4 regions of the Kitasatospora sp. LaBMicrA B282 genome follow, and region 4 is predicted to be linked to each of the others. Evidence: riboswitches for the same ligand, from Rfam matches in the RefSeq annotation. Region 4 holds a riboswitch; each other region holds the start of a gene.
The links. A riboswitch is a leader RNA that binds a small molecule or an ion and turns the genes downstream of it on or off. The one in region 4 is predicted to bind cobalamin.
Positions count from the first base shown of each region.

Region 1: linked by a shared signal. The riboswitch ahead of ACQRUO_RS20675 (cobalamin biosynthesis protein) and the one ahead of metE (5-methyltetrahydropteroyltriglutamate--homocysteine S-methyltransferase) in region 4 are both predicted to bind cobalamin.
Region 2: linked by a shared signal. The riboswitch ahead of ACQRUO_RS09535 (HoxN/HupN/NixA family nickel/cobalt transporter) and the one ahead of metE (5-methyltetrahydropteroyltriglutamate--homocysteine S-methyltransferase) in region 4 are both predicted to bind cobalamin.
Region 3: linked by a shared signal. The riboswitch ahead of ACQRUO_RS08835 (HoxN/HupN/NixA family nickel/cobalt transporter) and the one ahead of metE (5-methyltetrahydropteroyltriglutamate--homocysteine S-methyltransferase) in region 4 are both predicted to bind cobalamin.

Region 1 is NZ_JBNQTI010000071.1:519-7,948, reverse strand. It holds gene ACQRUO_RS20685 (putative cobaltochelatase) at 1-639, opposite strand, end outside; gene ACQRUO_RS20680 (cobyric acid synthase) at 675-2,222, opposite strand; gene ACQRUO_RS20675 (cobalamin biosynthesis protein) at 2,219-3,187, opposite strand; cobalamin riboswitch at 3,244-3,376, opposite strand; gene ACQRUO_RS20670 (helix-turn-helix domain-containing protein) at 3,646-4,365, shown strand; gene ACQRUO_RS20665 (alpha/beta hydrolase family protein) at 4,579-5,706, shown strand; gene ACQRUO_RS20660 (hypothetical protein) at 6,301-7,430, shown strand, end outside.
Region 2 is NZ_JBNQTI010000023.1:34,022-41,451, forward strand. It holds gene ACQRUO_RS09530 (APC family permease) at 1-1,591, shown strand, start outside; gene ACQRUO_RS09535 (HoxN/HupN/NixA family nickel/cobalt transporter) at 1,617-2,738, opposite strand; cobalamin riboswitch at 2,776-3,012, opposite strand; gene ACQRUO_RS09540 (ArsR/SmtB family transcription factor) at 3,123-3,488, shown strand; gene ACQRUO_RS09545 (LacI family DNA-binding transcriptional regulator) at 3,591-4,625, opposite strand; gene ACQRUO_RS09550 (MBL fold metallo-hydrolase) at 4,610-5,647, opposite strand; gene ACQRUO_RS09555 (methyltransferase) at 5,702-6,757, opposite strand; gene ACQRUO_RS09560 (SAV_915 family protein) at 6,768-7,178, opposite strand; gene ACQRUO_RS09565 (hypothetical protein) at 7,226-7,430, opposite strand, start outside.
Region 3 is NZ_JBNQTI010000021.1:149-7,578, reverse strand. It holds gene ACQRUO_RS08840 (Y4yA family PLP-dependent enzyme) at 1-309, opposite strand, end outside; gene ACQRUO_RS08835 (HoxN/HupN/NixA family nickel/cobalt transporter) at 425-1,582, opposite strand; adenosylcobalamin (AdoCbl) riboswitch at 1,642-1,785, opposite strand; gene ACQRUO_RS08830 (flagellar hook-length control protein FliK) at 1,972-2,445, opposite strand; gene ACQRUO_RS08825 (peptidase) at 2,469-3,554, opposite strand; gene ACQRUO_RS08820 (ECF transporter S component) at 3,605-4,399, opposite strand; gene ACQRUO_RS08815 (ABC transporter ATP-binding protein) at 4,396-6,045, opposite strand; gene ACQRUO_RS08810 (CbiQ family ECF transporter T component) at 6,042-7,202, opposite strand; partial or broken gene ACQRUO_RS08805 (hypothetical protein) at 7,207-7,430, opposite strand, start outside.
Region 4 is NZ_JBNQTI010000004.1:16,814-24,243, forward strand. It holds gene ACQRUO_RS01955 (short-chain fatty acyl-CoA regulator family protein) at 1-41, opposite strand, end outside; gene cobF (precorrin-6A synthase (deacetylating)) at 207-968, shown strand; gene folP (dihydropteroate synthase) at 931-1,794, opposite strand; gene metF (methylenetetrahydrofolate reductase [NAD(P)H]) at 1,975-2,892, shown strand; gene ACQRUO_RS01975 (hypothetical protein) at 2,954-3,169, opposite strand; gene metE (5-methyltetrahydropteroyltriglutamate--homocysteine S-methyltransferase) at 3,293-5,608, opposite strand; cobalamin riboswitch at 5,758-5,998, opposite strand; gene ACQRUO_RS01985 (enoyl-CoA hydratase) at 6,106-6,879, opposite strand; gene mmsB (3-hydroxyisobutyrate dehydrogenase) at 6,876-7,430, opposite strand, start outside.

The DNA.
Region 1 (7,430 bases), on a different contig from region 4:
GCCGGTCGGGTCGGCGTCGAAGGCGAGCCGGCGGCGCACCACCTCGGCCCGCTCCACCGGGTCCCGGGTGGCGGCGATCTCCACGGTGAGCCCGAACCGGTCCAGCAGCTGCGGCCGCAGCTCGCCCTCCTCCGGGTTCATCGTGCCGACCAGCAGGAAGCGGGCCGCATGCCGCACCGAGACGCCCTCGCGCTCCACGTAGCTGCGGCCCATCGCGGCGGCGTCCAGCAGCAGGTCCACCACGTGGTCCTGGAGCAGGTTGACCTCGTCGATGTAGAGCACGCCGCGGTGCGCCCGGGCCAGCAGGCCCGGCTCGTACGCCTTGACGCCCTCGGCCAGCGCCCGCTCCAGGTCCAGCGAGCCGACGATCCGGTCCTCGGTGACGCCGACCGGCAGCTCGACCAGACTGGCAGGCCGCTCGGCGGCGGCGCCGGGGTGCGGTCCGTCCGGGCACTGCGGGTCCGGGGCGGTGGGGTCGCAGGCGAACCGGCAGTCGGCGACCACCGCGATCGACGGCAGCAGCCCGGCCAGCGCGCGCACCATGGTCGACTTGGCGGTGCCCTTCTCGCCGCGCACCAGCACCCCGCCGACGGACGGCGAGACCGCGTTGAGCAGCAGGCCGAGCCGCAGGTCCGCCATCCCGACGATCGCGGTAAACGGGTATCGGATGTCGGTCACAGGCGGTCACCCTCCATTGCGCGCGCCGCAGGCGCTCCCGGCGGGACGAACGGCAGCGCGCCGCCCGGTCCGCCCTCGATCAGCCGCCACAGTGCGTCCGTGTCGGAGTGCTCCTCGATCAGATCCCCCAGCCGGTCCAGCCGCTCCTCCCGGGCGGCCGCGAAGCAGGTGTCCGGGGCCGGTACGAAGGCCCGGCCGGCCAGCGCCGCGACCTCGCGCAGGAAGGCCCGGCGGAAGCCGTCGTTCTCCAGCGCACCGTGCCAGGTGGTCCCCCAGACGGACCCCTCTCGGCAGCCGTCGAGGCTCCGTCCTTCGTCATCGGAGATGAACCTGTCCCCGCCGTCCACCGTCACCACGCCGTGGTGGATCTCGTACCCCTCGACCCGCTCGCCGTAGGCCTCGCCCACCGGCCGGCCGAGCACCTTCTCCCGTCCGAAGACCACCTCGGTGGGCAGCAGCCCCAGCCCGGGCACCTCGCCGGCGCCGGACTCCACCTCGTCGGTGATCCGCCGCCCGAGCATCTGGTAGCCGCCGCAGACGCCGAGCACCGGGCGCCCGGCCGCGGCCCGCTCGCGCAGCGCCGGCTCCAGGCCGCGCTCGCGCAGCCAGGCCAGGTCGGCCACGGTGGCCCGGGTGCCGGGCAGCACCACCAGGTCGGCGTCGGCCAGCTCCTCGGGGCGGGTGGCCCAGCGGACCAGCACCCCGGGCTCCTGGGCCAGCGCGTCCAGGTCGGTGAAGTTGGACAGCCGCGGGAAGCGCAGCACCGCCACCCGCAGCACGTCCGCGCCGACCGGGCCCGCCGAGGCCCGGTCCACCACGCTCGCCAGGTCCAGCGAGTCCTCGGCGTCCAGCCAGAGCCCGGACAGCATCGGCAGGGTGCCGAGCACCGGACGGCCGGTCAGCTCGTGCAGCATGTCCAGGCCGGGCTTCAGCAGCCGGGCGTCGCCGCGGAACTTGTTCACCAGCCAGCCGGCCACCAGCGCCTGGTCCTCGGCGCAGAGCAGCGCCAGGGTGCCGAACATCGCGGCGAACACCCCGCCGCGGTCGATGTCGCCGACCACCACCACCGGCAGCCCGGCGGCCCGGGCCAGGCCCATGTTGGCGATGTCCCCGTCGCGCAGGTTGATCTCGGCCGGCGAGCCGGCGCCCTCGCAGACCACCACGTCGAACCGGCGGCGCAGGTCGGCCAGGCACTCCAGCGAGCGCTCCAACAGGTAGGGCTTGCGCTGCCGGTAGTCCAGCGCGCCGACCTCGGCGATCGGCCTGCCGAGCAGCACCACCTGGCTGCGGCCGTCCGCGCCGGGCTTGAGCAGCACCGGGTTCATCGCCGCCTCCGGCTCGACCCGGGCGGCCTGCGCCTGCATCACCTGGGCCCGGCCGATCTCGGCGCCGTCCAGGGTGACCATCGAGTTGAGCGACATGTTCTGCGCCTTGAACGGCGCCACCTTGACGCCCCGGCGGACCAGCCAGCGGCAGATGCCGGCGGTCACCACGCTCTTCCCGGCGTCCGAGGTGGTCCCGGCCACCAACAACGCGTTGCTCACGTGCGTCCCCTCCGCGACAGCGACAGCACGGCGGTCCGCACCGCCACCGTGGTCCCCAGTGCCAGCAGCCCGACCCGGCGGGAGAGCCGGCAGGCGCGTTCGATGTCGGTCACCGCGACCGGGCGCAGCTCGGCGCCCAGCACCGGGCGGTGCTCGGTGCGCTCCCCATACTGCAGGGTGCCGCCGAGCCGCACCCCGAGCGCGCCGGCGAAGGAGGACTCGGCCTGGCCCGCGTTCGGACTGGGGTGCGCGGAGCCGTCCCGGCGCCAGACCCGCCAGGCCCGGTCGCGCTGCTCGGCGGCGGCCACGGTGAGCAGCGCGGTCAGCCGGGCGCCCGGCCAGCCGGCCACGTCGTCCAGGCGGGCCGCCGCCCAGCCGAACCGGCGGTAGCGCGGGGACTTGTGACCAACCATCGCGTCCAGGGTGTTGACCGCGCGGAAGGCCAGCAGCCCGGGCGCGCCCGCGACCGCACCCCAGACCAGGGCGTTGACCACGGCGTCGGCGGTGTTCTCGGCCACCGACTCGACCACCGCGCGGGCGATCTGCTGCTCGTCCAGCGCGCTCGGGTCGCGCCCGCACAGGTGCGGCAGCCGGCGGCGGGCGGCGGCCAGGTCGCCGGCCTGCAGCGCGGCGCCGACCGTGCGGGCCTCGCGGACCAGCGAACTGCCGCCGAGCACGCTGAAGGTGGCACCGGCGGTCAGCAGGGCGGTGCCCGCGGCCCGTTCGCGGCCGAGCAGTCGGGTGAGTCCGTGGGCGCCGGCGGCGACCGCGCCCACGCTCAGCGCGGTGTGCAGGGCGCCCGCGCCCCGGTGGTCGCGCCACAGCGTGCGCTCCAGGCGGCCGGCGGCCCGGCCGAAGAGTGCCACCGGGTGGCCGCGTTCGGGGTCGCCGAACCGGGCGTCGGCGGCGTAGCCGGCCAGGGCGCCCACGGCGTACGGCAGCGCGCGGTGGAGTACCCCCGCCATCTGTTGCGTGTCCTCACTCAGGGTCCGCGCCCTGGATCGACGTGACCGGCGGCGAGAGTCTCCTGGCTCCCCGGGTGGTTGACGCACGCCCGGGCCTTCCCGCGGCCCTGTGACGGACCGCCGTGACCGTGTGTCGGGCGTGCTCCCGGTGACAGTGGCGGGACCGCGCCGGATTCGCACCGGCTTCCTCTCCTTGCCTCCGTTCGGCCCAAGGATCCCATCACGCCCGCGAAGCGGGAGTCAACCAGGTCACCGGCCGTCTTGCTCACACGAGGTCACCGGCGGTCGCCCGGGGTCACACCAGCGGGCCGCGGGCCGGAAGCGTGAGGACCTCCGATCCCCGGTGCAGGTCGTGGGGGCCGCGCTGGTGATTCGTCCAAGGGCGGCAGACGGCCCAGAACCCGGCTTCGTGCGTTCAGCGGCTGGGGGCCCGGCGGCCCCGGCCCTAGCGTCGGCGCATGCGAAGAAGCCGGCCGCCGGCCCCCACCCCGGTCCCGTTCTCCCCGCACGCCGCGCGCGAGCACCGGGTCCTGCTCGGCCTGACCACCGACCAGGTGGCCCACGCGCTGGCCGCGCACGGGGTGCGACTGCTGCCCACCCACGTGGCCGGCTGGGAGAACGGCGAGATCCGCCCCACCGAGGACGAGCTGATCGCCCTCGGCCGGGCGCTCTGGTGCCCGGCGGCCGAACTGATGGGCACCACCCCGGTCGCCCTGCGCGACTTCCGGGTGGCCCGGGAACTGACCCAGCAGCAGGCCGCGAGCCGGATCGGCATGGGCCTGCGCGGCTACGCCGCCGCCGAGCTGAGCGGGCGCTGGACCGGCGACCCGGAACAGAGCGCCGCCCTCTGCGAGGCGCTCGAGGTGAGCCTGCGCGACCTGGTCCGGCTGCAGGGCGCGGACGCCGAACTGGAGCAGCGGGTGCGCCAGTGCCTGGACGGCCGCTGGCAGGCCCAGCTGAAGCCGGTGTCCCGCCTCCTCCCGGTGCCCGCGGACACCCTGGCCGGGGTGCTCGCGGCCCTGCAGAACGAGCGCCAGGCCACCAGCGGCCACTGGGGCACCGGCAACTGGGGCGGCCCCGCACCCGCCACGGGCCAGGCGACGGAGGCGGGGGCGTCCCCGGTCGACCGCTTCTGGTCCCTGCTGGCCCGGCGCTACCGGGGCGCGCTGAAGGTCTGAGGCGGGCGTGGGCGGGGATCCCGCTGGGGCGGCCGGCGTGGCGGGCCAGGTGTAGGTGAGGCAGGTGAGCTGCCGCTGCCCGGACGGCGGCGCTGCGGTGGCCGGGTGGGCGGGGGCGGGGTGGACTGGGACGGTCGTCTCCGAATCCCAGACACCGAATCCCAGACACCGAATCCCAGACACCGAATCCCGGTCACCACCGTGGGGAGAGCCATGCGTTGGGGAACCGCCGCCGTCGCGGCCACCGCCGTCGCCGCCGCCGCGGGTGCGGCCGTCCTGCTGATCGGGCGCCGGGTCTCCGACCTGAGCCTGCGCCCCGAGCTCGCCGAGAGCGGGGCGCCGGTGGGCGAGCCCGCGCTGCGGGTGCACCGGGTGGGCGGGGACGAGGTGGAGCTGACCCGCACGGTGGCCGCCGCCCGGCGCGGCCGTTACGCGTTGGACTGGGCCGGCGGGCACGCGGTGGTCGGCCGGGTGCTGCGGACCGGCCCGCAGACCGTGACCCGCCGGCTGGAGCTGACCGCCGGCAGCCCGTTGCAGAGCGGTACCGAGGTGGAGCTGAGCCCGCGGGTGCTGCGCGGCGACCCGGCCTCCGCCTGCGGGCTGGACTACCTGGACGTGCTGGTGGACGGCGAGCTGGGCGCGCTGCCCGCCTGGTACGTCCCGGCGGTGCGCGGCACCTGGGTGATCGCGGTGCACGGCCGGCTGGCCGACCGCCGCCAGGCACTGCCGGTGCTGCCGCTGCTCAGGCGGCTGAAGCTGCCCGCGCTGGTGGCCAGCTACCGGGGCGACCAGGGGGCGCCCGCCTCGCCGGACGGGATCGGGCACTTCGGCGAGACCGAGTGGCGCGACGTCGAGGCGGCGATCCGGTTCGCCAAGGAGGCGGGGGCCGGGCGGATCGTGCTGTACGGGTGGTCGATCGGCGGGGCGACGGTGCTGCGCTGCGCCGCGGAGTCGGAGTACCGGGGGGAGCTGGCCGGGCTGATCCTGGACTCGCCGGTGCTGGACTGGTCGGCCTCGGTGCGCGGGGTGGCGGCCCGGTCGGGGAAGGTGGGCGCACTGGCGGGCCGGCTGGGCGCGTTGGCCGCGGAGGGGCGCACGGGGGTGGACCCGGTGGGCTTCGACCGGCTGGCGGCCGGCACCGACCTGGCGGCCCCCACGCTGCTGCTGCACAGCCCGCAGGACACGGTGGCGCCGTTCGCCGACGCCCGCCGGCTGGCCGACCGGCGGCCCGACCTGGTGAGCCTGCGCCCGATCCCGGGCGCCGCGCACGCCGCCCTGTGGAACGCCGACGCGCACGCCTACGAGGAGGCCCTGCGCCGGTTCCTGACCCCGCTGCTCTAGCCTCCGGCCCGACCCCACTTCCAGCCGACCGGGTGGCTGTTTCCCGCCGTTTCCCGGCGTTTCCCGCGCCCGTCCCACCGCCGACCGGCCCCGCGGCGCCCCACCGCCACGAACCGCGCCGGGGGTGCCCGCCGCCCGCCGGCCGCCCTCGGTCGCCCCCCGGCCGGCCCCGGATGCACCCGTTTGCCCCGGTTTGCTGCCCCCGCCGCACCCCCGCCGCACCCCCGCCGCACCCCCGCCGCACCCCCGTTCCCCGCGCTCTGCCCACCTTGCTCCGGCTTCGTGATCTTTCGCCGGGGTTCCCCGGTACTTCCGCCGTTTCCCGCCGGTTTCCCCTGGGGAGCGCACTGGGTCACCCCTTGACCACGGTCCGTGGCACCGCTACTGTCGTGCACAGGTCACCGGGCCATCGCCGGGCCCGGTTTGGCCGTTCTTGCCCCGAGTCGCTCGGCCCAGCCACCCCTCGCTGGCGAAGACGCGCCGAACTCGATGTGACAGAAGCCCGGTACACGGGGAAGACTGCACGGCGTGACGTCTCGGAATCCGCGCGACCGTGATGCCCCGCTCCCGCCGACCTCGGGTACCGGCGCGACGGTGACCCGCCTACCCGGCACGGCCCGCCGCGCCGAGGTGGTGCAGCCGGGCCGCCCCGCCGCCCGCAGGCGCACTCCCAAGCCCGCCCCGGGCCGCGGCCGGGTGCCGCTGCCCGAGGGCTTCCCCGGCCCCGCCGAGCTGGCCCCCGCGGCCCGCCTGATGCTCGCCGACGCGGTCCGGGTCGCCCGCTGGGCCGGTGAGCTGGCGGCCGTCGACAAGCGTGGCGAGCTGCTCCCCGACGACGCCCGGGCGGCCGGTCGGGCGTTGGCCATGACGGTCGGCGCCGCGGCCAAGGCCTGGGGCCAGGCCCTGCTGGTCGGCCTGGTCGAGCTGCGGGACGGCGGCGCCGGCCCGGGCTGGCGGCTGCACGCCTGGGAGCACGACGACGAGGCGGTGCTGCGCGGCTGGTCCGGGCTGTTCGACGCCTGGACGCTGCTCGCCCCGGTGCCGCCGGCCGCGCTGCGCGGGGTCTTCGCCGTGCTGGCCGGCCAGGCCGTCGACCAGGCCCCGCAGCTGCTCTCCTTCCTGCACCTGGTGGACGGGCCGGTGGTCGAGTCGGAGCTGCTGGAGCTGCTCCGCCGCGGCCTGGACGAGCGCCGGATCGGCGCCGGCTCCGGCTTCGCCACCCTCTCCCCGGTGCCGCACGCGGCCTCCGCGGTCTCCGCGGTGCGCGGGACCTGCCGGGAGCCGCAGGTGGACACCCCGGCGGCCACCTCCGACATCGCCGCGGTGCTGGACTGGATGCTGGACGGCCTGGCCGCCGTCGGCGCGCTGACCCGGGTGGACGCCGCCGCCGAGCTCTCCCGGCTCGGGCACTGGGCGGTGCGGGCCAAGCTGGAGGAGATCTGCACGGTCGCGCAGACCGCGGCCGGTCACATCGAGCAGGGCGCCCTGGAGCTGCTGGACGCCTGCGCCCACTACACGCCCGGCCCGGCCCGCGCCGAGTACCGGGCCTGGGTCGCGGCCCGGCCCGCGGACCGCGCGGTGGCCGAGCTGCTGGAGGCCGCCCGGGGCGAGGACGCGCTGCTGCGCGGGCTCGCCTTCGAGGCGCTGCGGGTGGCCGGCGGCACCGCCGAGCAGGCGGTGCGCGCCGCCACGGACGAGCCGGTGCTGCGCCCCTACGCGCTGCT
Region 2 (7,430 bases), on a different contig from region 4:
CTCCTACCGCCAGGTGATCGCCGCCTTCCCGAACGGCGGCGGCGCCTACGCGGTGGCCAAGGCACACCTGGGCCGCCGGGTCAGCCTGGTCGCCGCGGCCTCGCTGATCATCGACTACGTGCTGAACGTGGCGGTCTCGGTCTCGGCCGGCGTGGCCGCGCTCACCTCGGCGTTCCCGAGCCTCTACCCCGACCGGGTGGTGCTCTGCGTCGTGGTGCTGGCGCTGATCACCGCGGTGAACCTGTACGGGGTCGCCGAGTCCGCCAAGGTGCTGATCCCGCCGACGGTGATCTTCGTGGTGGCGATCTACACGGTGATCGTGATCGGCCTGCTGCGCCCGCACCCGGTCACCGCGCCGACCCACGTGGGTGCCGCCACCCAGAGCGTGGGCCTCCTGCTGCTGCTCAAGGCCTTCGCCTCCGGCTGCGCGGCGCTGACCGGGGTGGAGGCGATCGCCAACGCGGTGCCGACCTTCCGCACCCCGCGGGTGCAGCGGGCGCAGCACACCGAGATCGCGCTCGGCGCGCTGCTCGGCAGCATGCTGATCGGCCTCTCGGTGCTGATCGGCCGCTTCCACGTCGCCCCGAACCCCACCAAGACCGTGCTCGCCCAGCTCACCGACGCCTCGCTCGGGCACAACGCCGGGTTCTACGTCGTCCAGTTCGCCACCGTGGCGCTGCTCGCGCTGGCGGCCAACACCTCGTTCGGCGGCATGCCGGTGCTGACCTCGCTGCTGGCCCGTGACCACCACGTGCCGCACGTCTTCGCGTTGCGGGCCGACCGGCAGGTCTACCGGCACGGGGTGCTGGTGCTGGCCGGGGCGGCGCTGGTGCTGCTGGTCGGGGCGCGGGGCGACACCCAGGCGCTGGTGCCGGTCTTCGCGATCGGCGTCTTCATCGGCTTCACCATCTCCCAGGTGGGGATGGTCCGGCACTGGCGGCTGGAGCGCGGCCCCGGCTGGCGGGGTCGGGCGGTGCTGAACGGGCTGGGCGCGGTGCTGACCGCGGCGGCCACGGTGATCGAGCTGATCGCCAAGTTCGGCGAGGGCGGCTGGCTGGTCTTCCTCGCGGTCGCGGTGCTGGTCACCCTCTTCGAGTCGATCCACCGCAGCTACGCGCGGATCGGGCGGGCCCTGCACATCGGCGAGGTGCCGGGCCCGCCGGTGCAGGAGCACTCGCTGGTGGTGGTGCCGGTGGGGGCGGTGAACCGGCTCACCCAGGAGGCGCTGGGCACCGCGCTCTCGCTGGGCGACGAGGTGCGCGCGGTGACCGTGGTGCACCCCGAGGAGGAGGGCGCGCCGGACGCCGACGCGATGCTGGAGGCCTGGCAGCGGTGGCACCCGGACGTCCCGCTGACCGTGCTGTCCAGCCGGTCGCGCTCGCTCACCCGGCCGATCGTGGACCACCTGCAGGAGCTGGCCGCGGCCAAGGAGCACGACCGGCTGGTGGTGCTGATCCCCGAGATGCACCTGCCGCACCCCTGGCAGCGGCTGCTGCAGAACCAGCGCGGGGTGATCCTGGACCGGGCGATCCGCCAGCACACCGACGCGGTGATCTGCCGGCTGCGGTTCCGGATCGAGGTCCCGCGCTAGCTGCACCCGCCCGAGCGGGGCACCGTCAAGCGTCGGCGGCGTCGCGCTTGGGCCAGCGCTGCTCCACCTTCGCCAGCCGCCAGTACGCCAGCGCGCAGGCCCAGACCACCACGAACAGGCCGACGATGACGAACCCGACGTTGTTCAGGTCGATGCCGGAGATCCAGTTGGTCACCGGGTCGCTGAGGTCCAGCTGGTCGTGCAGCACGCCGATGAGCTCGATGGTGCCGATCAGGAAGGCGACGGCGATCGAGAGCCCGGTGATGGTGAGGTTGTAGTAGACCTTGCGGGTCGGGTTGGAGAACGCCCAGTGGTAGGCGAAGTTCATGAAGGTGCCGTCGAGGGTGTCGAACAGGCTCATCCCGGAGGCGAACAGCAGCGGCAGGCAGAGGATCGCGTACCAGGGCAGGCCCGCCGCGGCGCCGGAGCCGGCCATGGCCAGCAGCACCACCTCGGTGGCGGTGTCGAAGCCGAGGCCGAACAGCAGCCCGATCGGGAACATCTGGCCGGGGCGGGTGATGGACTTGGTCAGCCGGCCGAGGATGCGGTTCAGGAAGCCGCGGTTGTCCAGGTGCTTCTCCAGCTCGTGCTCGTCGAACTGGCCGGCCCGCATGTCCTTGAAGACCCGGTAGATCCCGGCCAGCGACACCAGGTTGAGCGCGGCGATCAGGTACAGGAAGCCACCGGAGACGCTGGTGGACACCACGCCCAGCAGCTGCTTGGTGCTGGAGGTGTCGCTGGTCAGCGTGGTGGCGATGTGCGCACCGGCGGCGACCAGGCCGGCCAGCAGGCAGACGATGGTGGAGTGGCCGAGGGCGAACCAGAAGCCGACCGAGACCGGTCGCTTGCCGTCCGCCATCAGCTTGCGGGTGGTGTTGTCGATCGCCGCGATGTGGTCGGCGTCGAAGGCGTGCCGCATGCCCAGGGTGTAGGTGGTGACGCCGAGTCCGAGGCCGAACACCTGGGTGCCGACGGCGTAGTGGTGCGGGGCGACCATGGTGATCAGGACGCCGAAGGCGACGATGTGCATCGCGGCGATGACCGCGATCAGGCCGCCGGTGCGTATCCAGTCCTTCCTCTCCCACCGCAACGACGTGGCGGTGGTACTCGCGGGGGACTTCAGCACAGCGGTTTCGGGCAGGGTCATCCTGGGACAGCCTCTCCAGCACCTCGTGGACAGTTACTCGTCATGCGGTGCCGTGGCCGGTCTCCTGGCTGACAGGTCGAACGTCCGAACGTGCCCGGCCTTCCCAGGCGCACGCGGCGCCCAGTGGCCGCCCACCGCGCGGGGCGGTGGGTGTGGCGGTTCGGACTTCCTGATCACAGTGGCGAGGGCCGCTCCGGACTCCTGCGTCGAACGCGTCCAACGCGTCCGACCCAGCGCACCGGTCTTCCCGAGCACCACGGCGGGGGACACCGTAGGGCCCGGGCGGTGATCACCACAAGCCTGCGCAGGTACGCAGGTGTCGCAGGTCACAGCCGGGGCCGGCGGGTTTTGGACAGCAGTGGCGCCCGAGGCGAAGATGGGGCCATGCACCTGGTACCGGAGGAGCGCGCGCACCGGCGCCCCATCGACGAGCACACGGTCTGCGCGGCCGTCGCCGGCATCGGCGACCCGAGCGACGTGCGCAGTTGGGCCGCCCGCTTCGCCCTGCTCGCCGAGCCCGGGCGGCTCGCGGTGCTGCTGGCGGTGCACCGGGCCGGGCCGATCGCCGTCTCGGACCTGGCGATCGCCACCGGCATCAGCGAGACCGCGGTCTCCCAGACGCTGCGCATCCTGCGCACCTCGGGCACCGTGACGGCGGCCAAGGACGGGCGGGTGGTGCGCTACCGGCTGGCCGACCCGGCGGTGGCCGCCCTGCTCGACCCGATCCCCGCGCTGCCGCACACGGAGTGAGCAGAGTGCCCGGCCAGGTGGGCTGAGGCCCGCTCAGCGTGTGGTTGCCCGCCTCGGTGACCCGAGGTGCACTGAGCGGGCCCTCGGTGGCCCAAGGCCCGCTCAGCGCGGCGGGGCGCCGGTGCTGGCCCGCAGCACCACCCGGGCCGGCAGCCGCAACCGGGCCGGGGCGACCCCCGGCGGCGGGTCGGCCAGGGCCAGCCGGACCGCCTCGCTCCCCAACTGCTCCAGCGGCAGCCGCACCGTGGTCAGCGCGGGCACCAGGTCGGCGGCCGACGGCAGGTCCTCGAACCCCGCCACCGAGATCCGCCCCGGCACCGGCACCCCGCGCTCACGCAGTTCCGCCAGCACCCCCGTCGCACAGAGGTCGGCGAGGGCCAGCACGCAGCTCGGCCACCGCTCGACCGGCCGGCCGTCCAGCAGGTCGGCGATCGCCCGCCGACCGCCGGCCCTGGTCGGCTCGGCGTGCCGGACGTCCTGCGGTCCCAGCCCGATCCCCGCCTCCGTCAGCGCCGAGCGCACCCCCGCCAGCCGGTCCGCCGACACCCGGTACCGGCGCGGGCCGGCGATCACCGCGAACCGGCGGTGCCCGAGACCCGCCATCGTGCGGGCCAGCGCGGCAGCGCCGGCCTCGCTCTCCGGCAGCACGCAGGCGTGCTCCGCCCCCTGCTCGGTGATGCCCGCGACCCGGCCCCCGTCGGCCCGGTAGGCGGCCAGCGCCGCGTCGATCGCGCGGGCCGCGGCCGGGTCGGTGAACGCGGACCCGGCCAGCACGACGGCCCGCACCCGCTGGCCGCGCAACGCCAGGATGCCGCGCAGTTGGGCGTCCGGGTCGCCGTCGGTCTCCACCAGCAGCGGCAGCAGTCCGGCGGCGGCGGCCGCGCCGGACACCCCGCGGGCGATCGCCGCACCGGCCGGGTCGCCGATGTCGGGCAGCAGCAGGCCGACGTGCGCCGTGGTCGACCGGGCCAGCGCCTGGGCGGCCGCGTTCGGCAGGTACCCGAGCTCCGCGGCGCTGGCCCGCACCCGGTCCGCCAGCTCCTGGCCCACCGCCCGGGCCGAGCCGTTCAGCGCCCGCGACGCCGTCGCCGGCGACACCCCGGCGTGCCGCGCGACCTCGCTCAGCGTGACGCCCACGGTGCCCCGTGCCCTTCCGCGCGGCGCAGGCCGCCGGTCAGCGTAGACCAGCCCTTGTGCAGCAGTCCGCGGGCCTGCAGCCGGAGCATGTCGAGCCTGCGCGGCTCGTTGTAGAGGACGAAGTCGTCGTACCGGTGCACCCCGCGCCGCCCGGCGACCGCCCGGGCCGCGTCGCGCACCGCCACCAACTGAGCCACCGTCAGCTCCGGCGCCCGCTCGTCGGGCTGGTAGCTGGCACCGATCGGGTACTCGGCGCCCGGCCGGCTGCCCAGCTCGACGTGGCAGCCGAGCACGTGGGTGACCGGCCGGGTCCCGGTGAACTCGACCAACCGGTCCAGCGTGGCCAGGAAGGCGGGGAAGTCCGGGGCGTACAGCCGGCCGGGGAGCACGGTGTCCCCGGTCAGCAGGATGCCGGTCCACGGGTCGTACACCGTGACCGCGCTGGGGTGGTGCCCGGGCGAGCCGATCACCTCCAACTCCCGGCCGCCCAGGTCGAACCGGACCGAGGTGCGGGGCCAGTCCGCCCCGAACCCGAAGAAGGCGCGCACCGCCTGCTCGTCCCGACCCACCACGGTGGTGTCCGCCCGGTCGGCGAACTGCGGGTCCCCGGCCACGTGGTCGCCGTGCCCGTGGGTGTGGGCGACCACCAGCCCGTAGCGCTCCCGCGGGTGCGCGGCCAGCCACTCCTCGACCAGCCCGTCGACGCAGCTCCGCAGCGGGAAGAGCTCGGGGTCGGCGGTGGCCCCGGTGTCGAGCAGCAGCGCCCGGTCGTTGCCGAACAGTAGGAAGACGAACGGCGCCTCGTAGTCGGTGGTCTTGCTCTGCCGGATGATCACGGTGTGCTCGTCGTGGCGGTGCACCTGGAGCCTGGGCGCGCCGGCCCGCTGCTTCGCCGACGGCACGCCGTGGATCCAGCGCACCCCCACCAGCGCGCCGGCGACCGGGGCGGCGGTGCCGAAGTCGATCCGCCCGACGTCCGGGGTGGGGCGGTCGCTGCTGGGGGTGTCACTGGGCGGCTGCACGTCGGTAACGTATCGCGGTCCCGCAGCTGGACCGGTGCGGGGCGGTCGCCCGGCCTACGCCGCTCGGGTGGCCTCCAGGACGCACATCGGGCCGGCGGTGGGGCGGATCCGGTCCAGCTGGAAGCCGTGGGCGGTGAGCAGGTGCCGCCAGTCGGCGGCGGAGCGCTCGCGGCCGCCGAGCATGCCGAGCATGGTCAGGTCGAGCAGCGTGGCGACCTGCGGGAGGGCGCCCTCGCCGAGCACGGTGTCGACCAGCACCAGCCGGGCTTGCGGGGTGGCGGCCTGGTGGATCCGGGCCAGGATCCGGCCGGCCTGCTCGTCGTCCCAGTCGTGCAGGATGAAGCAGGCCAGGTAGCAGTCACCGGCCGGGACCGCGGTGAAGAAGTCGCCGCCCTGCGCCTCGACCCGGTCCGCCACGCCCTGGGCCCGGAGCAACGGCGGTGCCGCCGCGACGACGTGGGGCAGGTCGAAGACGATCCCGCGCACCTGCGGGTGGCGCCGGGCCAGCGCGGCGAGCACCGTGCCGTCCGCGCCGCCGACGTCGACCACGGTCCGGGCGCCGTCCACCTCCACGGCGTCCAGGGCGTCGCGGCGCAGCCGGGCGAAGTCGGCCATCGCGGCGGTGAAGGTGGCCACCCGCTCGGGGTCCTCGCCGAGCCAGTCGAAGAACGGGCGGCCGTAGGCCCGTTCGGCGGCCGGGACGCCGTCCCGGGCGGTGTGCCAGAGCTCGGCGAACGCCAGGTAGTGCGTCTCCATCCAGGTCAGCGCGACGTTGCGGAGCGATTCGGGGGTGTCCGAGGCCAGGGTCCGGCCGAGCGGGCCGAGGCCGACCAGCGGGCCGTGCGCAGCGCCGTCCGGCTCGCCGTCCGGGTCCTCGCCGTCCGGGTCATCGTCCGGCTCGACGGTGAACACCCCCTCGGCGGCCAGGGTGCGCAGCAGCCGGCCGAGCGGTGCGGCGTCCAGCCCGGTGGCCGCTGCCAGGGCGGGCAGCGGCAGCGGCCCGGCGAGCAGGTGGTCGGCGACCTTGGCGCGTGCGGTGACGTACAGGGCCTGGGAGATCTGGAACCCGCCGAGCAGGCGGAGCATGTCGGCGCTGGGGGCCACGGTCATGGGCGCCAAGCTACCGAGCGGCTCCGGAGTCGACCACCGGAATCAGGACGGCATCGCCCGGGCGGAGCACACCGGATGCGGACGTCGGCGCGGCGGGCGTGGCGGGGGCGGCGCGCCCGGTGGGCGGGGCCGGGGCCACCAGCCTGGGGTCGAGCACCAGGCGGTGCACGCCCAGCGGCTCGGTCAGTTCGCGCAGGGCCGGCTCGGTCAGCTCGGCGGCGGCCTGGTCGGGGCCGAGCAGCGCGTGCAGGGCGGCGAGCGAGCTGAACAGGACGGCGCAGCGGCTGCCGTCGCGCTGCCGGAACAGGCGCAGGGTCTGGACGCTGCCGCGCTCCCGGACCGGGACGTAGCGCGGGACGGACGGCTCGGCGGGCGCGGCCGGCGGGTCCGGCAGGTGGGGCGCGCGGTGGACGGTGGTCACGGCGTTCCTCCGACGGGGATCCGGATGGCGGACGGGGTCCGGAGCTCTCAGTCCAGGTACTGCATGGCGAAGCGGCAGTGCGCGTGGGCGGTGCGGTCACGCTCCGCCATCCGAGTGGTCGGCTCCTCCGCCGCCTCCTCCGGCGCGGACTCGGCGACCGGCACGTCGGGGGTGCCCGCCCGCGGGGTCGGGGCCGGATCGAAGACCGTGCCGCGCAACAGGCCGCTCAGCAGGGCGTCGGCGATCGGGCGG
Region 3 (7,430 bases), on a different contig from region 4:
GACCAGCGCGCTCGAGCGGTTCGCCTTGTGCGCGTAGTGGATCCGCCCCGCCAGGTGGTGGCGCCGGTAGACCGCGCGGAACCGGGTGACGTTCTCGGCCAGTTGCTCGGGGAGCACGATGTTGAGCGGGGAGCCGAGCGCGTCCACCAGCGAGTGCAGCAGCTCGGTCGCCTCCAGGGCCGACCGCAGGCGTGGTTCGAGCCGCGGTTCCAGGTACAGGGGTTCCGGGCTCGGCAGGTCGGGGTACGGCGGGTCGGGATCGGGTGGTGCGGGGTCCGATGGCGGTAACCGTGGTGGCAGGTGCTGCATGGCGACGAGACTCCCCCCGCCTCTCGCGTGTGAACGAGGTGCCCGATCACGGTAATCGCTTCGGGCGTTCGACGACAGGCCACCTGTCGGACACCTCGCACACGGGCCGCTACGCCTACTCCTTCGCTTCCACCACCGCCGCGGCTGCGGGCGCGACTGCCGGCCCCCCGGCCACTGCCGTGACCGGCTTGGGCGTCCAGCGGGCCTCGACCTTGCCGAAGCGCCAGTAGAGCACGGCGACGATCCAGGTCGCCGCGAAGAGCCCGGCGATCGCGAATCCGGCCTTGTTGATGTCGAAGTTCGCCATGAAGTCCCAGAACGGACCGCTCAGGTGCAGCTCGGAGGTGAGCACGCCGAACATCTCGATGGTGCCGATCAGGAAGGCCGCCGCGATCGACAGACCGGTGATGACGAGGTTGTAGTACACCTTGCGGACGGGGTTGGCGAAGGCCCAGCCGTAGGCGAAGTTCATGAAGCAGCCGTCCAGGGTGTCGAACAGCGTCATGCCGCCGGCGAAGAGCAGCGGCAGCGCGAGGACGGCGTAGAACGGCAGGCCGGAGCTGGCGGCGTAGGCGGTCGCGGCGAGCAGCACGACCTCGGTGGCGGTGTCGAACCCGATGCCGAAGATCAGGCCGACGAAGAACATCTGCCAGGTGTGCTTGATCGTGCGCATGAAGCGGCCGAAGAAGCGGTACATCAGCCCGCGCTGCTGGAGCTGGTGCTCCAGCTCCTCCTCGTTGAAGGTGCCCTGGCGCATCGCGCGGAAGACCTTGATGATGCCGGCCAGCACGATCAGGTTGAGCAGGGCGATGAGGTAGAGGAAGCTCGCCGAGGTGACGGTGCCGATGACACCGCCGACGGTCTCGTAGGTGGAGTTCGGGTCGACCATCGCCCCGAAGACGGCCTTGGCCGCGACGGTGATGCCGATGCCGACCACGCAGATGATGGTGGAGTGGCCCAGGGCGAAGAAGAAGCCGGTGCCCAGCGGGCGCTTCTTGTCCGCCATCAGCTTGCGGGTGACGTTGTCGATCGCCGAGATGTGGTCGGCGTCGAAGGCGTGCCGGGCGCCCAGCGTCCACGCGGTGAACGCGACGCCCATGCCGATGCCGAGGCCGTCGTAGTGGAAGTGGTGCGGCAGGACGGCGAAGACGAAGATGCCCCAGCCGAAGCCGTTGAGGGCGAGGATCACCAGGGCCATGATGCCCAGGCGCCCCCACTCCGACGGGTGCAGCGCGTCGCGGATCGATCTGAACCGGGTTGCCGGTGCGGTCAAGGCATCCTCCTCGGGATGCTCGCGGACAGGGCGGCACCCGAGGCGGCCTCGATGGGCCGAGCGGTTCCGTCCTTCCGACGAGGCGGGGAATCCGAGGTGCGGCAGCAGGCGACCGGGCTCGTCCCCGTCGAGGGGCATCACCGTTGCGGGACAGTGCCGGGTTCACACCGGACTTCGCTACTGGCGCACCGTCACAGCTGGCAGCTGCAACCTTGCCAGCCTAGTGAGCCGCTCGAGCCGTCCTCAAGTCCGCCCAGCTCAACACCCCGGGAACTCCCAGTCCACGGTCAGCTTCCGTTCGAGGCGGCGAGCTGATCCCCCAACGACCGGTCCCGGTCGCGGGGTTGCCGTCGCCCTGCGGCGGCGGCAACCCCTCGGCGGCAGGCGGGTTACGGCGCGGTGATGCCCGGGGCGGTGCCGGCGCCGAAGGACCAGCCCTCGTCGGTGCCGGGGGCCGGGGTGTAGCTCGCGGCGCCGAGGTCGCTGTAGGTCCACGAACCACCGGGAGTGGCGTGCCAGTAGGACCAGTAGGCGGTGGCGGGGGCGCCGTTGCACGGGTCGGGCTGGGTGTTGATCGCGCAGATGAAGCCCGGGAAGCGCGGCACGAAGCCGTAGCTGAAGCCGGCACCGGTCAGGGCGGCCAGGCCGTTGGCCGGCGAGCCCTGGGCGCAGCCGGTCTGGACGCCGCCGCCGAGGGCGGTGAAGTCGACCACGACGGTGACCCCGGAGCAGCTGGGGTCGGCGTGCGCGGCGGGTGCGGCGGCGGCCGTGCCGCCGAGCAGCGCGGCGGTGAGGGCGGCCGCGGCGGCGAGCGAGCCGAGCAGGCGGCGGCGCGGGCGGGCGGTGGGCGTGCTGGTGGTCATGACGGCTCTCCTCTGACTGGTCGTCAGTTGCTGGGGCAGGCGAGGGTGGGGGCAGCGGGGTTGGCGCCCTGGGCGCTGAGGTCGACCAGGGCGACGCCGGAGAGGCCGAGCACCGCCTGGGTGGTGGCGCGCACGGCGTTGGCGGCGTTGAAGCCGGTGCTGTCGTAGGCGATGGCGCCCTGGGTGCCGGCGGCGCCGGAGCAGCCGACCTGGAGCTTGTACAGCGCACTCCAGGCCTTCAGGCCGGGCAGCAGCCGGCCCTGGCTGAGCAGCGCCTCGCCGGCCAGGCCGGTGCTGTTGGCGTTGCCGGCCGTGGCGGTACCGGTGGCGAAGCTGCCGTCCGTGCCCTGGTGGGCGGTGAGCCAGTCGAGGCCGGCCGAGGCGGCGGCCGGACGGCCGGTGGCGGCCAGGGCCTGGACGGCCATCGCGGTGGCGTCCGGGTCACTGGTGCAGGTCGGCTGGCCGAACGCGGCCGGGAAGCCGCCGTCGGCGCACGCGCTGCCGGCCAGGAAGTCGGCGGCGCTCGCCGGGGCGCCGCCGGGGGTGCGGTCGAGGGCGATCAGGGCGAGCGACTGGCCGAAGGTGTTGCTGTAGTCGCCGTACTGGGAGTGGTCGGAGAACCGGCCGCTCGGGGTGAGCAGGGCCCGCAGCCGGGTGGGCAGGTCGACGCCGCCGAAGCTGGTCGGGTCGGTGCCGCGCACCTCCGCGGCCAGCAGCAGCTTGGCGGTGGCCCCGGCGTAGGACTCGGTGACGCCGTCGCCGAGGTAGCCGCTGAGGTTGGCGGGCTGGGCCAGCCAGGCGGTGGCCTTGGCGGCGGTCTGGTCGGCGGAGTGCGAGGCGGCGAAGGCGAGGACGGCGTCGATGGTCAGGCCCTGGTCGGGGTAGCCGACGCCGCCGAAGCTGGTCTCCAGGTGGTCGCCGTTCACGAACTGGCGGGACAGCCAGCCGGCGGCCGCGGCGTCGGGGAGCAGGGTGGCGCCGGTCCCGGCGGTGCCGAGCTGCGGGGTTCCGGTGGGGGTGGTGGCACTCGCGGTGGTGACCGGCAGGAACGCGGTGACGGCGAGCGCGGCGGCGCCGAGCAGGGCGGCGGAGCGGCGGGTGACGGGCATGGTGGACCTTTCGGTACGGGGCATGGGTACGGGAAGTACGGGGCAGTTGCTCAGGCCGGCGGGGTGAACCGCACCGGCGCTTCGAAGACGGCCCGCCGGGCGGCCCGCCGGAAGACGGTGAGCACCGCCGGCCCGGCGATCAGCACGCCGAGGAAGGTGGTGACCGCCCGGCCGGTGTCCCAGCCGAGCGAGGTGGTGGCGTCGAAGAGCAGGTAGCGGTGCCACTGTTCGGTGAACGGCAGGCCTGGCAGGTAGGCGATCGAGCTGTGCGGGTCGAGCGAGAAGGGCCAGAAGGAGAGGTTGAGCAGCAGGCCGAACAGGTAGCCCGAGCAGGCGCCGTAACCGGCCAGCAGCAGCAGTTCCCAGCGACCGCGGGCGCGCGGCAGCACCCCGGCGAGCAGGCCGACGAAGGCGCAGCCGAACATCTGGTAGGGCATCCACGGCCCCACTCCCCCGGTGATCAGGGCCGAGGCGAAGAGCGAGGTGCAGCCGAGGACGAAGCCGAAGCCGGGCCCGAACACCCGCCCGGCCAGCACCAGCAGGAAGAAGACCGTCTCGACCCCCGCGGTCCCGGCCCCGAGCGGGCGCAGGGCCGCGTTGACCGCGGAGAGCACGCCGAGCATGGCGAGCGCCTTGGCGTCGATGCCGCCCTCGGCGATCTCGGCGAGGACCACGGCGAGCACCAGCAGGAGCAGCGCGCCGAAGATCAGCGGCGGCGCGTATGCGGAGCCGAAGCGTCCGGGTGCCACCACGAAGGGCCACAGGAAGGCGACCAGGCCGAGGGCGGCGGCGAGCGTGATCACCAGTCCGGCCCGGCCGGGTATCCGCACGGCCACTCGGCTCACCGGGTCACCTCCCGTCGCGCTTCGGCAACCTGAGTGACCGTCAGGTAGGGCAGCGGCGCGAGGATCTTGGCGGTCTGCGGCGCGAACGCCGGTGAGGCGACCACCACGTGCGCGGTGGGGCCGTCGGCGACCAGCTCGCCCTCGGCCATCACCAGCACCCGGTCGGCGGCCGCGGCGACGAACTCCACGTCGTGGGTGGAGACGACGACCGCGCGTCCCTCGGCGGCCAGCACGTCCAGGGTGCGGACCAGCGCCTGCTTGGCCTGGTAGTCGAGGCCGCGGGTGGGCTCGTCGAGCAGCAGCACGCCGGGCGCGGCCGTGAGCTGGATGGCGAGCACCAGGGCGAGTTGCTGGCCCGCGGACAGGTCGCGGGGGTGGGTGGCATCCTCGATGCCGGGGGCGAGCGCGTCCAGGATCTCCCGGGCCGGGCGGGGTGCGGGGGTCGTGCCGGTGGCCGATTCCCGGTCGGCCTCGGCGAGTTCGGCGGCGACCGAGTCCAGGTAGAGCAGGTCACTGGGGGTCTGCGGGACCAGGCCGACCAGGCGCCGGGCCGCGGCTGCGCCGAGCCGCTTGGGGTCGCGCGACTTGGCACCGGGCTCCCGCGGGTCGCGAACCTTGACGCTGCCGCCCTGCCGGGGCCCGGCACCCTGGAGAGCCCAGAGCAGCGAGGACTTGCCGGAGCCGTTGCGGCCCATCAGCGCGGTCACCTCACCTGCGGACAGCTCCAGGTCCACCTCACGGACCGCGGTGAGGTCGCCGTAGCGGACCACCAGCCCGTGGGCGTCGAGCACGGGGTGGGTGGTGGCGGAGCTGCGGGCGGGCGGTGGTGGCACGTCCGCCAGGCGTTCGCGCAGCCCGGCGGCGGCGCGGCGGGCGTCGCGCACCGACAGCGGCAGCGGATCCCAGCCGGCCAGGCGGCCCAGTTCGACCACCGGCGGCGCCACCGTGGTGTGGCGGAACAGCTCGCCGGGCGGGCCCGCGGTGACGGTGCCGTCCCCGCCCAGGTGCACCACCCGGTCGGCGTACTGGACCACCCGCTCCAGCCGGTGCTCGGCCAGCAGCACGGTGACCCCGAGGTCGTGCACCAGCCGGGTGATCGCGGCCAGCACCTCCTCGGCGGCGGTCGGGTCGAGCGCGGAGGTGGGCTCGTCCAGCACCAGGACCCGCGGATGGGCGGTGAGCACGGCACCGATCGCCACCCGCTGCTGCTGGCCGCCAGAGAGTTCGGCGAGCGCGCGGTGCCGCAGCTCGGCCAGGCCGAGCAGGTCGAGGGTCTCCTCCACCCGCTTGCGCATCACGTCGGCGGGCAGCGCCAGCTGCTCCATGACGTAGGCGAGTTCCTCCTCCACCGTGTCGGTGGTGAAGCCGGCGGCCGGGTCCTGGCCCACCACGCCGACCAGGTCGGCCAGTTCGCGCGGCGGGTGGTGGGCGGTGTCCCGGCCGCCGACGGTGACCCGGCCGGCCAGCGTGCCGCCGGTGAAGTGCGGCACCAGGCCGTTGACGGCGCCGAGCAGGGTGGACTTCCCGGCGCCGGTGCGGCCGACCACCAGGCAGAGTTCGCCCTCCTCGACGTGCAGGTCGACCTCGCGCAGCACGGGCGCGGGGGCGTCGTGGTAGGTCACGGTGACCTGGTCGAAGCGGATCACGTGGTCACCTCGGAGGCAGCGGGACGGCGGGCGGGCGGCGGGGCGGCCACGCCGGCCACGGCGGCGAGCAGCACGGCCACCGCCGGCACGGCCGGCAGGGTGGGCCAACTCAGCGGGTAGAGGGAAGGGTTGAGCTCGGCGGCGCGGTAGCCGACGCTGACCAGCAGCAGCACCGCGGAGGTGACCCCGCAGAGCGCCACCGTCCACTCGGGCCAGCGCCAGGGGTCGGGCCGGTAGCTGGTGCGCTGCACCCGGCGCCCGCCCAGCACCAGCCCGCCCGCGCAGAGCACGGCGCCGGCCGGCAACGCGGTCAGGCCCAGGGCGCGCGGCGCGGAGCCGTCCAGCAGGCCGTAGGCACCCGCGCAGAGACCGAGCATGCCGGCGAGCATCAGTGCACCGGTCACTCGGCGAGTGGTCTTGCTCGCCGTACCGGAGCGGCCGTAGCCGCGGGAGTCCATCGCGGCGGCCAGCCGCAGCGAGCGCTCCAACGCGTCCTCCAGCACCGGCACCACGATGCCGCGCAGCGCGCGCAGTCCCTTGTCCGACGCGGCGCGCAGCCGCCTGGCCCGGCGCACCCGCTGGACGCTCTCCACCAGCTGCGGCGCGACGCTGATCGACACCGTGACGGCGACGCCGAGTTCGTAGAGCGCGCCCGGCAGCACCCGCAGCGCGCGCTTGGGGTTGGCCAGCGTGTTGGCGGCGCCGACGCAGCAGACCAGGCAGGCCAGCCGCAGCCCGTCGATCGCCGAGGAGAGGGTGGCCTCCAGCGAGACCGGGCCGCCGATCCGGATCCCCGCGTACCAGGACGGGGTCGGCAGGTGCGGCAGGGTGAAGAGGATGTGGTCGCCCGGGGTGATCCCGCTGGCGAAGACGCAGCGGAAGGCCACCCGGACGGCGATCACGGTCAGCGCCAGCCCGAGGTAGTACGGGAAGCCCCGGGCCCAGGGCGCGTCGGTGCGCCGGGCAGTGATCACGAAGCCGAGCACGGCCAGCACCAGCAGGAGCAGCAGCGGGTTGGTGGTGCGGCTGGCCGCCGTACCGAGCCCGATCGCCCACAGCCACCAGGCCACCGGGTGCAGGGTGCGCGGGGCCCGGCGGCCGTCACCGGGCTGCCCGGCGCGCGCGGCGGGCCGGGCGATCGTCGAGGAGGGATGCACCGGATCAGCCGTCCGACCGGCTTCGTCGCCGGGCGGCGGCCACCGTGGCGCCGCCGAGGCCGAGCACCGCCAGGACGCCGACCAGGACCGGCAGGACCGAACCCGCGGAGTGCTTGGCCGGGGTGGTGGGTGCGGCGTCGACGATCCGCGGCGCGCCGGCGCTCGGGGAAGCCGCCGCCGCGGTCGGGGAGCTCGGGTCGGCGCTCCCCGTCGTGGCGCTGGGAGCCG
Region 4 (7,430 bases):
TTGGCGTGGGCGAAGATCTTCCGCCCGACGGGACGTGCCATGGTGCTGAGCACCCTTCCTCAGTGATCCCCGATGGTTGCGAAGGTACCAGCGGGACGGTTCGCAGGATTCGCAGATCTGCTGCCGTGGGTGTCACAGATCCGCAGGTCGTGCCACCGGAGCACCCGGTGCCCGGCCGCCGCGGTCGAGTGGGCACAATCGTCGACATGCGCCAGATCAACGTCATCGGCATCGGCTCGGGCGACCCGGACCACCTCACCCTGCAGGCGGTCAAGGCCTTCGCCCGCACCGACGTCTTCTTCCTGCTCGACAAGAACGAGCAGCGCCAGGACCTGATGCGGCTCCGCCGCCGGATGATCGAGGAACATGCCCGGCCGGGCCACCGGATCGTCGAGGTCCCCGACGCCGAGCGCGACCGCACCGCTTCCGGGTACGCCGACGCCGTGCGCGACTGGCGCCGGCGCCGGGCCGAGCTGGTGACCCGGCTGGTGGCCGAGCACCTGGGCCCGGACGGGACCGGCGCGTTCCTCGTCTGGGGCGACCCGAGCCTCTACGACAGCGTGACCGCCGTCCTCGACGAGGTGCTGGCCGCCGACCCGACCGCCTTCGACTACCAGGTCGTCCCGGGCATCAGCAGCATCTCGGTCCTCGCCGCCCGGCACCGCAGCACCCTCACCAGGGTCGGCCGACCGCTGCGCATCACCACCGCCCGCCGGCTGGCCGCCGACGGCTTCCCACCCGGCTCCGAGGACACCGTGGTGATGCTCGACGGGCAGGACGCCTTCACCGCCATCGACCCCGCGGGCGTGCACATCCACTACGGCGCCTACCTCGGCAGCCCGGACGAGATCCTGGCGGCCGGCCCGCTGGAGGAGACCGCCGAGCGGATCGCGCACCTGCGCCGGGAGGCCCGCGAGCGCAAGGGCTGGATCATGGACAGCTACCTGCTGCGGCGCACCGAGCACTGACCGCCGCCCGACCACTGACCGCCGCTCGCCCGTGGGCCCGCAGGGCCGCCTCGACCCGAACGCCGTCCGCCGTGGCCCCCACCTCGTGGACCCGTACCGCCCAGGCGCCCTGCGCGGCGGCCAGCACGGCCGCCGCGGCAGTCGCGTGGTCCCGCTCCCGGGCCGGGCGCGGTTCACCGGTGGCCGGGTCGGCCAGCAGCTCACCGAGGAAGCGCTTGCGCGACGGCGCCACCAGGAGCGGACGGTCGAGCGCGGCCCAGGCCTCCAGGGCCGCGAGCAACGCCCAGTCCTCGCGGCGGCCCTTGGCGAAGCCGAGGCCCGGGTCCACGATCACCTGTGACGGGTCGACACCGGCCGACACCACCGCGTCCAGCTGGCGCTCGACCTCGCCGACCACCTCGGTGACCACGTCCTGGTAGCAGGCCAGGTCGTCCATGCCCCGGGACTGCCCCCGCCAGTGCATGACGACGAAGGGCACGCCGGCCCGGGCGACCGTCTTCGCCATCGCGCCGTCCGCCCGACCGCCGCTGACATCGTTGACGATCCGGGCCCCGGCGTCCACGGCCGCCTCGGCGACGGACGCGCGCATGGTGTCGATGCTGACCAGGACGCCCTGCCGGGCGAGGCCGCGCACCACCGGGAGCACCCGCGCGAGTTCCTCCTCGACCGGCACCCGACGCGCACCGGGGCGGGTCGACTCGCCACCCACGTCCACGATGTCGGCCCCCTGGGAGGCCAGCGCGACACCGTGCGCCACGGCCCGGCCCGGATCCAGCCAGCGGCCGCCGTCCGAGAACGAGTCGGGGGTGACGTTGAGGATTCCCATCACCGCGCACCGACCCCAGTCAGGAAGGCCCGGAAGCCTGTACGAATATGTTTGCACGTCTCCATTGTGCGGCCTCACCGCGCTCCTCCGATCCACGTTCCTGAAATCTCCGGAGGACGGTTCCGTATCACAGGGTGGACTCCTGAAGACGTCTTTCCGTCCGCTGGATACCCTCCTGCCATGACACTCGGAACCCCCTCCATGCGCACCGACCGGGCGGCCTCCGTCCGTGATCTCCTTGCCACCGGAAAGCGTTCCTATTCGTTCGAGTTCATGCCGCCCCGGAGCGCCGCGGCGGAGGCCGGCCTGTGGAATGCGATCCGCCGGCTGGAAGCGCTGTCGCCGACCTTCGTCTCGGTGACCTACGGCGCCGGCGGATCGACCCGGGAACGGACGGTCAACGTCACCGGCCGCATCGCAGCGGAGACGACGCTCACTCCGGCCGCCCACCTGACGGCGGTCGACCACAGCGTCGCCGAACTCCGCAACATCCTCGGGCACTACGCGGACCAGGGGGTACGAAACATCCTGGCGCTGCGCGGCGACCCGCCGGGCGACCCACTGGGCAGCTGGAACCGCCACCCGGAGGGGGTGGAGTACGCCGCCGACCTGGTTCGGCTGATCAAGGAGTCCGGTGACTTCTGCGTCGGCGTGGCCGCCTTTCCCGAAATGCACCCGAGGTCACCCGACTGGAATTCCGAGATCCGCCACTTCATCGAGAAGTGCCGCGCCGGCGCTGACTACGCCATCACCCAGATGTTTTTCGAGGTCGACAGCTACCTTCGATTCCGCGACCGTCTCCAGGCCGCGCGCTGCGACCTCCCCATCATTCCGGAGATCATGCCGGTGACCAGCATCCGGTCACTCCTTCGTATCCCGACGCTCAGCACGGCCGTCATTCCCGCACCTCTTTCCTCCCGAATGACCGACCACCAGGACGACCCCGCCGCGGTCCGTTCCATCGGAATCGAGCACGCCACCGAGATGTGCCGACGGCTGCTCGCCGAGGGAGCTCCCGGCCTGCACTTCATGACCATGAACTTCTCGACGGTCACCAGCGAGATCCACCAGAACCTCGGGCTCTCCCAGGTCTGCTGAGGCAGGTGCGGGCCGGGAACGGCCCGGCCCGCACCGCGTGGCGGACGACGTCCCGCAGCGGTCAGGTCGCCTCCTCGCCCGCCGCCCGCCCGCCGCCCTCGGACGCGGCCAGCCGGGCCAGCGCGTCGGTGAGCGCCTGCTGGAGCGCCCGCATCCGGGCGCTACCGGCACCGACCTGCCGGCGGGTGGCCAGCAGGCTCTCGTACTCCTTCTCCGGGAGGAGGACCAGGACCTCCCCGTTGACCCGGAGCCGGCGCGGCGCTGGACTCCTGCTCATCTGTCCCCCCATGGGTGTGTGGGGTGGCCGCCCTCACCGGCGAGGTCCTCGGGCAAGGGAGTGCCACCAGGGTGGGCACGGCGACTTTTCGCCGTGCCCACCCCTTTATCTCACCCCGGCAGGTCAGCCTGCGAGTTCGCTCCGCAGCCGGCGGGCCGCGGTGACCAGGTTCTCCAGCGAGGCGCGGGTCTCGGTCCAACCGCGGGTCTTCAGGCCGCAGTCGGGGTTGACCCAGAGCCGCTCGGCGGGGATCGCCAGCAGACCGGCCCGCAGCAGCTCGACCGCTTCCTCGGTGCTGGGGACCCGGGGCGAGTGGATGTCCCAGACGCCCGGGCCCACCTCGCGCGGGTAGCCGGCTCCGGCCAGCTCGTCGGCGACCTCCATGTGCGAGCGGGCCGCCTCCAGGGAGATCACGTCGGCGTCCAACTCGTCGATGGCGGTGAGGATGTCACCGAACTCGGCGTAGCACATGTGGGTGTGGATCTGGGTGTCGGCGCGCACACCCGAGGTGGCGAGCCGGAAGGCCTCGGTGGCCCAGGCCAGGTAACCGGGGCGGTCGGCCGCGCGCAGCGGCAGGGTCTCGCGCAGGGCGGGCTCGTCGACCTGGATCACGGCGGCGCCGGCGGCCTCCAGGTCCACGACCTCCTCGCGCAGGGCGAGGGCGACCTGGCGGGCGGTCTCGGCGAGCGGCTGGTCGTCGCGGACGAAGGACCAGGCGAGCATGGTGACCGGGCCGGTGAGCATGCCCTTCACCGGACGGTCCGTCAGTCCCTGGGCGTAGCCGTACCAGTCGACGGTCATCGGGTGCGGGCGGGAGATGTCGCCGGCCAGCACCGGTGGGCGCACGTAGCGGGTGCCGTAGGACTGCACCCAGCCGTGCCGGGTCGCCAGGTAACCGGTGAGCTGCTCGGCGAAGTACTGGACCATGTCGTTGCGTTCGGGCTCGCCGTGCACCAGCACGTCCAGGCCGGCCTTCTCCTGGTAGGCGATCACCTCGCGCACCTCGGCCTCGATGCGCTCGCGGTAGCCGGTGGCATCGATCCGTCCTGCCGTCAGGTCGGCGCGGGCGGTGCGCAGTTCCGTGGTCTGCGGGAAGGAGCCGATCGTGGTGGTGGGCAGCAGCGGAAGGCCGAGCCGGGCCCGCTGGGCCTCGGCCCGCTCGGGGTACGCCTGCGGGCGGCGCCCGTCGGCCTCGGTGACGGCTGCGGTACGGGCCCGCACCGCCGGGTCACGGGTGATCGGCGAGGCGGCACGGGAGGCCAGGTCGGCGCGGTTGGCGGCGAGTTCGGCGGTCACCGCGCCGGTTCCCTCGCGCAGCGCGCGGGCCAGCAGCGCGGTCTCCCCCGCCTTCTGGCGGGCGAAGGCGAGCCAGCGGGCGAGCTGCGGGTCCAGGTCGCGCTCGGCGGTGGCGTCGAGCGGGACGTGCAGCAGCGAGCAGGAGGGGGCGACGTCGACCCGGTCGGCCAGGCCGAGCAGGGTGGCCAGGGTGGCCAGCGACTTCCCCAGGTCGTTGATCCAGACGTTGCGCCCGTCGATCACGCCGGCGACCAGCCGCTTGCCGGGCAGGCCACCGACGGCGGCGAGGTCGGCCAGGTTGCCGGCGGCCGGGCCGGTGAAGTCGAGGGCCAGGCCCTCGATCGGCGCCTTGGCCAGGACCGGCAGCGCCTCGCCAAGCCGGTCGAAGTAGGAGGCGACCAGCAGCTTGGGACGATCGGTCAGCGCACCGAGCTCGCGGTAGGCGCGGGCCGCGGCGTTCAGCTCCGCGGGGGTGCGGTCCTGGACCAGCGCGGGCTCGTCCAACTGCACCCAGTCGGCACCCGCCGCCCGCAGATCGGCGAGGAGCTCGGCGTAGACGGGCAGCAGCCGGTCCAGCAGGGTGAGCGGCTGGAAGGCGGCCGCGACACCCGGGGCGGGCTTGGCCAGCAGCAGGAAGGTGACCGGGCCGAGCAGCACCGGACGGGCGGCGTGCCCCAGGGCCAGCGCCTCGCGCAGTTCCGCGACCTGCTTGCCGGAGTCGGCGGCGAAGACGGTGCCGGGGCCGAGTTCGGGGACCAGGTAGTGGTAGTTGGTGTCGAACCACTTGGTCATCTCGAGTGGCGCGACCTGCTGGGTACCGCGGGCCATCGCGAAGTACCGGTCGAGCGGGTCGGCCGCGACGGCGGCCCGGTGACGGGCCGGGATGGCGCCGAGCGCGACGGAGGTGTCGAGCACGTGGTCGTAGAGCGAGAAGTCACCGGTGGGGACCTCGTCGATGCCGGCGTCGGCGAGCTGCTGCCACCGCTCGCGGCGCAGCCCGGCGGCGGTGCTCTGCAGGGCCTCGGCGGTGACCGTGCCCTTCCAGTAGCCCTCGATCGCCTTCTTCAACTCCCGGCCCTGGCCCTGGCGGGGGTAGCCGTGGACGGTGCCCCGGGTGGCCGCGGCTGCGGACTTCGTGGTCAAGGGACTCTCCTTCGCGAGTCTGGATCCTCAAGTACCCGGGGACGGGACGAGGGCGCGAAGGGGTGACGAACCGGGCGGGGGCAGCTGCCGCTCCGCCTGCTGGCTCCACCGACCCGCCCACGAGGTCACCGGGACTCCGCGCGCGAACGGTCGCGTGCGGGCAACGGGCAGGTCTTCGGACTCGCGGGCGCGGCCACCCTGGTTCAGGGCGGTCACCTACTGGCCGTCGCTTCCCAGACCCGGCTCCCGGACCCAGTGCGTATGACGGCGGTCGTTCCCACTCACCGCTGCGGGGCAGTCCCGGACTGGCCGTTTGAAAGGCGTCACCGGGTTCCCTCTTACGACGCTCCTGTCTGGCGGACAGGGCGAACCAGCTGCCCGGCCAGCCTAGACGCAATCGGGCGTCCGGGACACCGCCGTCCGGGGACCGTCCACGGATTGAGACGCCGCCGGGTGCGCGGGGGCACCCGGCGGCGGACGGCCGCGGCGGTCAGCAGTCAGCGGTCCTGGAACTTCGGCGCGCGCTTCTCGGTGAACGCGGCCATGCCCTCCTTCTGGTCGGCGGTGGCGAAGGTGGCGTGGAAGAGCCGGCGCTCGAAGCGGACACCCTCGGCGAGGGTGGTCTCGAAGGCGCGGTTGACGCTCTCCTTCATCATGATCGCCGCCGGGGTGGACATCGCGGCGATCGTCCCGGCCACCGCCAGCGCCTCCTCGACCAGCTCGGCCGCAGGGACGATCCGGGAGACCAGGCCGGCCCGCTCGGCCTCCTCGGCGTCCATCATCCGGCCGGTCAGGCACAGCTCCATCGCCTTGGCCTTGCCGATCGCCCGGGTCAGCCGCTGCGAGCCGCCGATCCCGGGGATCACCCCGAGCTTGATCTCCGGCTGGCCGAACTTCGCGGTGTCCGCGGCCAGCAGCACGTCGCAGAGCATCGCCAGCTCGCAGCCGCCGCCGAGCGCGTAGCCGGCCACCGCCGCGACGACCGGCTTGCGCAGCGCGCCGAACCGGTCCCAGGCGGCGAACCAGTCGCCGAGGTAGGCGTCGACGAAGCCGAGGGACTGCATCTCCTTGATGTCGGCGCCCGCGGCGAAGGCCTTCTCGGAGCCGGTGACCACCAGCGCGCCGATCACCGGATCCCGGTCGAACTCCTCGGCGGCCGCGACGACCTCGTTCATCAGCTGGGTGTTGAGGGCGTTCAGGGCCTTCGGGCGGTCGAGCGTGATCAGCCCCACCCGCTCGCGGCGCTCGACGCGGATCGTCTCGTAGGTCATGCCTGGTCCTTCCGCAGGGTGTTGATGATGGCCGAGAAGTCGAGCCCGGCGCCCTCGCCCGCGGCGAAGGCGGCGTACAGCTCGGCGGCCCGGCGGCCGAGTTCGGCCGGGACGGCGGTGGCGGTGGCGGCGTCGGCGGCCAGGCCCAGGTCCTTGGCCATCAGGGCGGCGGCGAAGCCGGCCCGGTAGTCGTGGTTGGCGGGGCTGGCCGGAACCGGGCCGGGGACCGGGCAGTTGCTGGTCAGCGCCCAGCACTGCCCGGAGGCGTTGGCGGCCACGTCGAACAGCGCCTGGTTGCTCAGCCCGAGGCTCTCGCCCAGCACGAAGGCCTCGCTCACCGCGATCATCGAGATGCCGAGGATCATGTTGTTGCAGATCTTCGCGGCCTGTCCGGCCCCGGACCCGCCGCAGTGCACGACCCGGCGGCCCATCGCGGCCAGCAGCGGCTCGACCTCGGCGAAGTCGCCGTCCGCCGCGCCGACCATGAAGGTGAGGCCGGCGGCCTCGGCGCCGGCCACGCCCCCGGAGACCGGGGCGTCGACGGCCCGGTG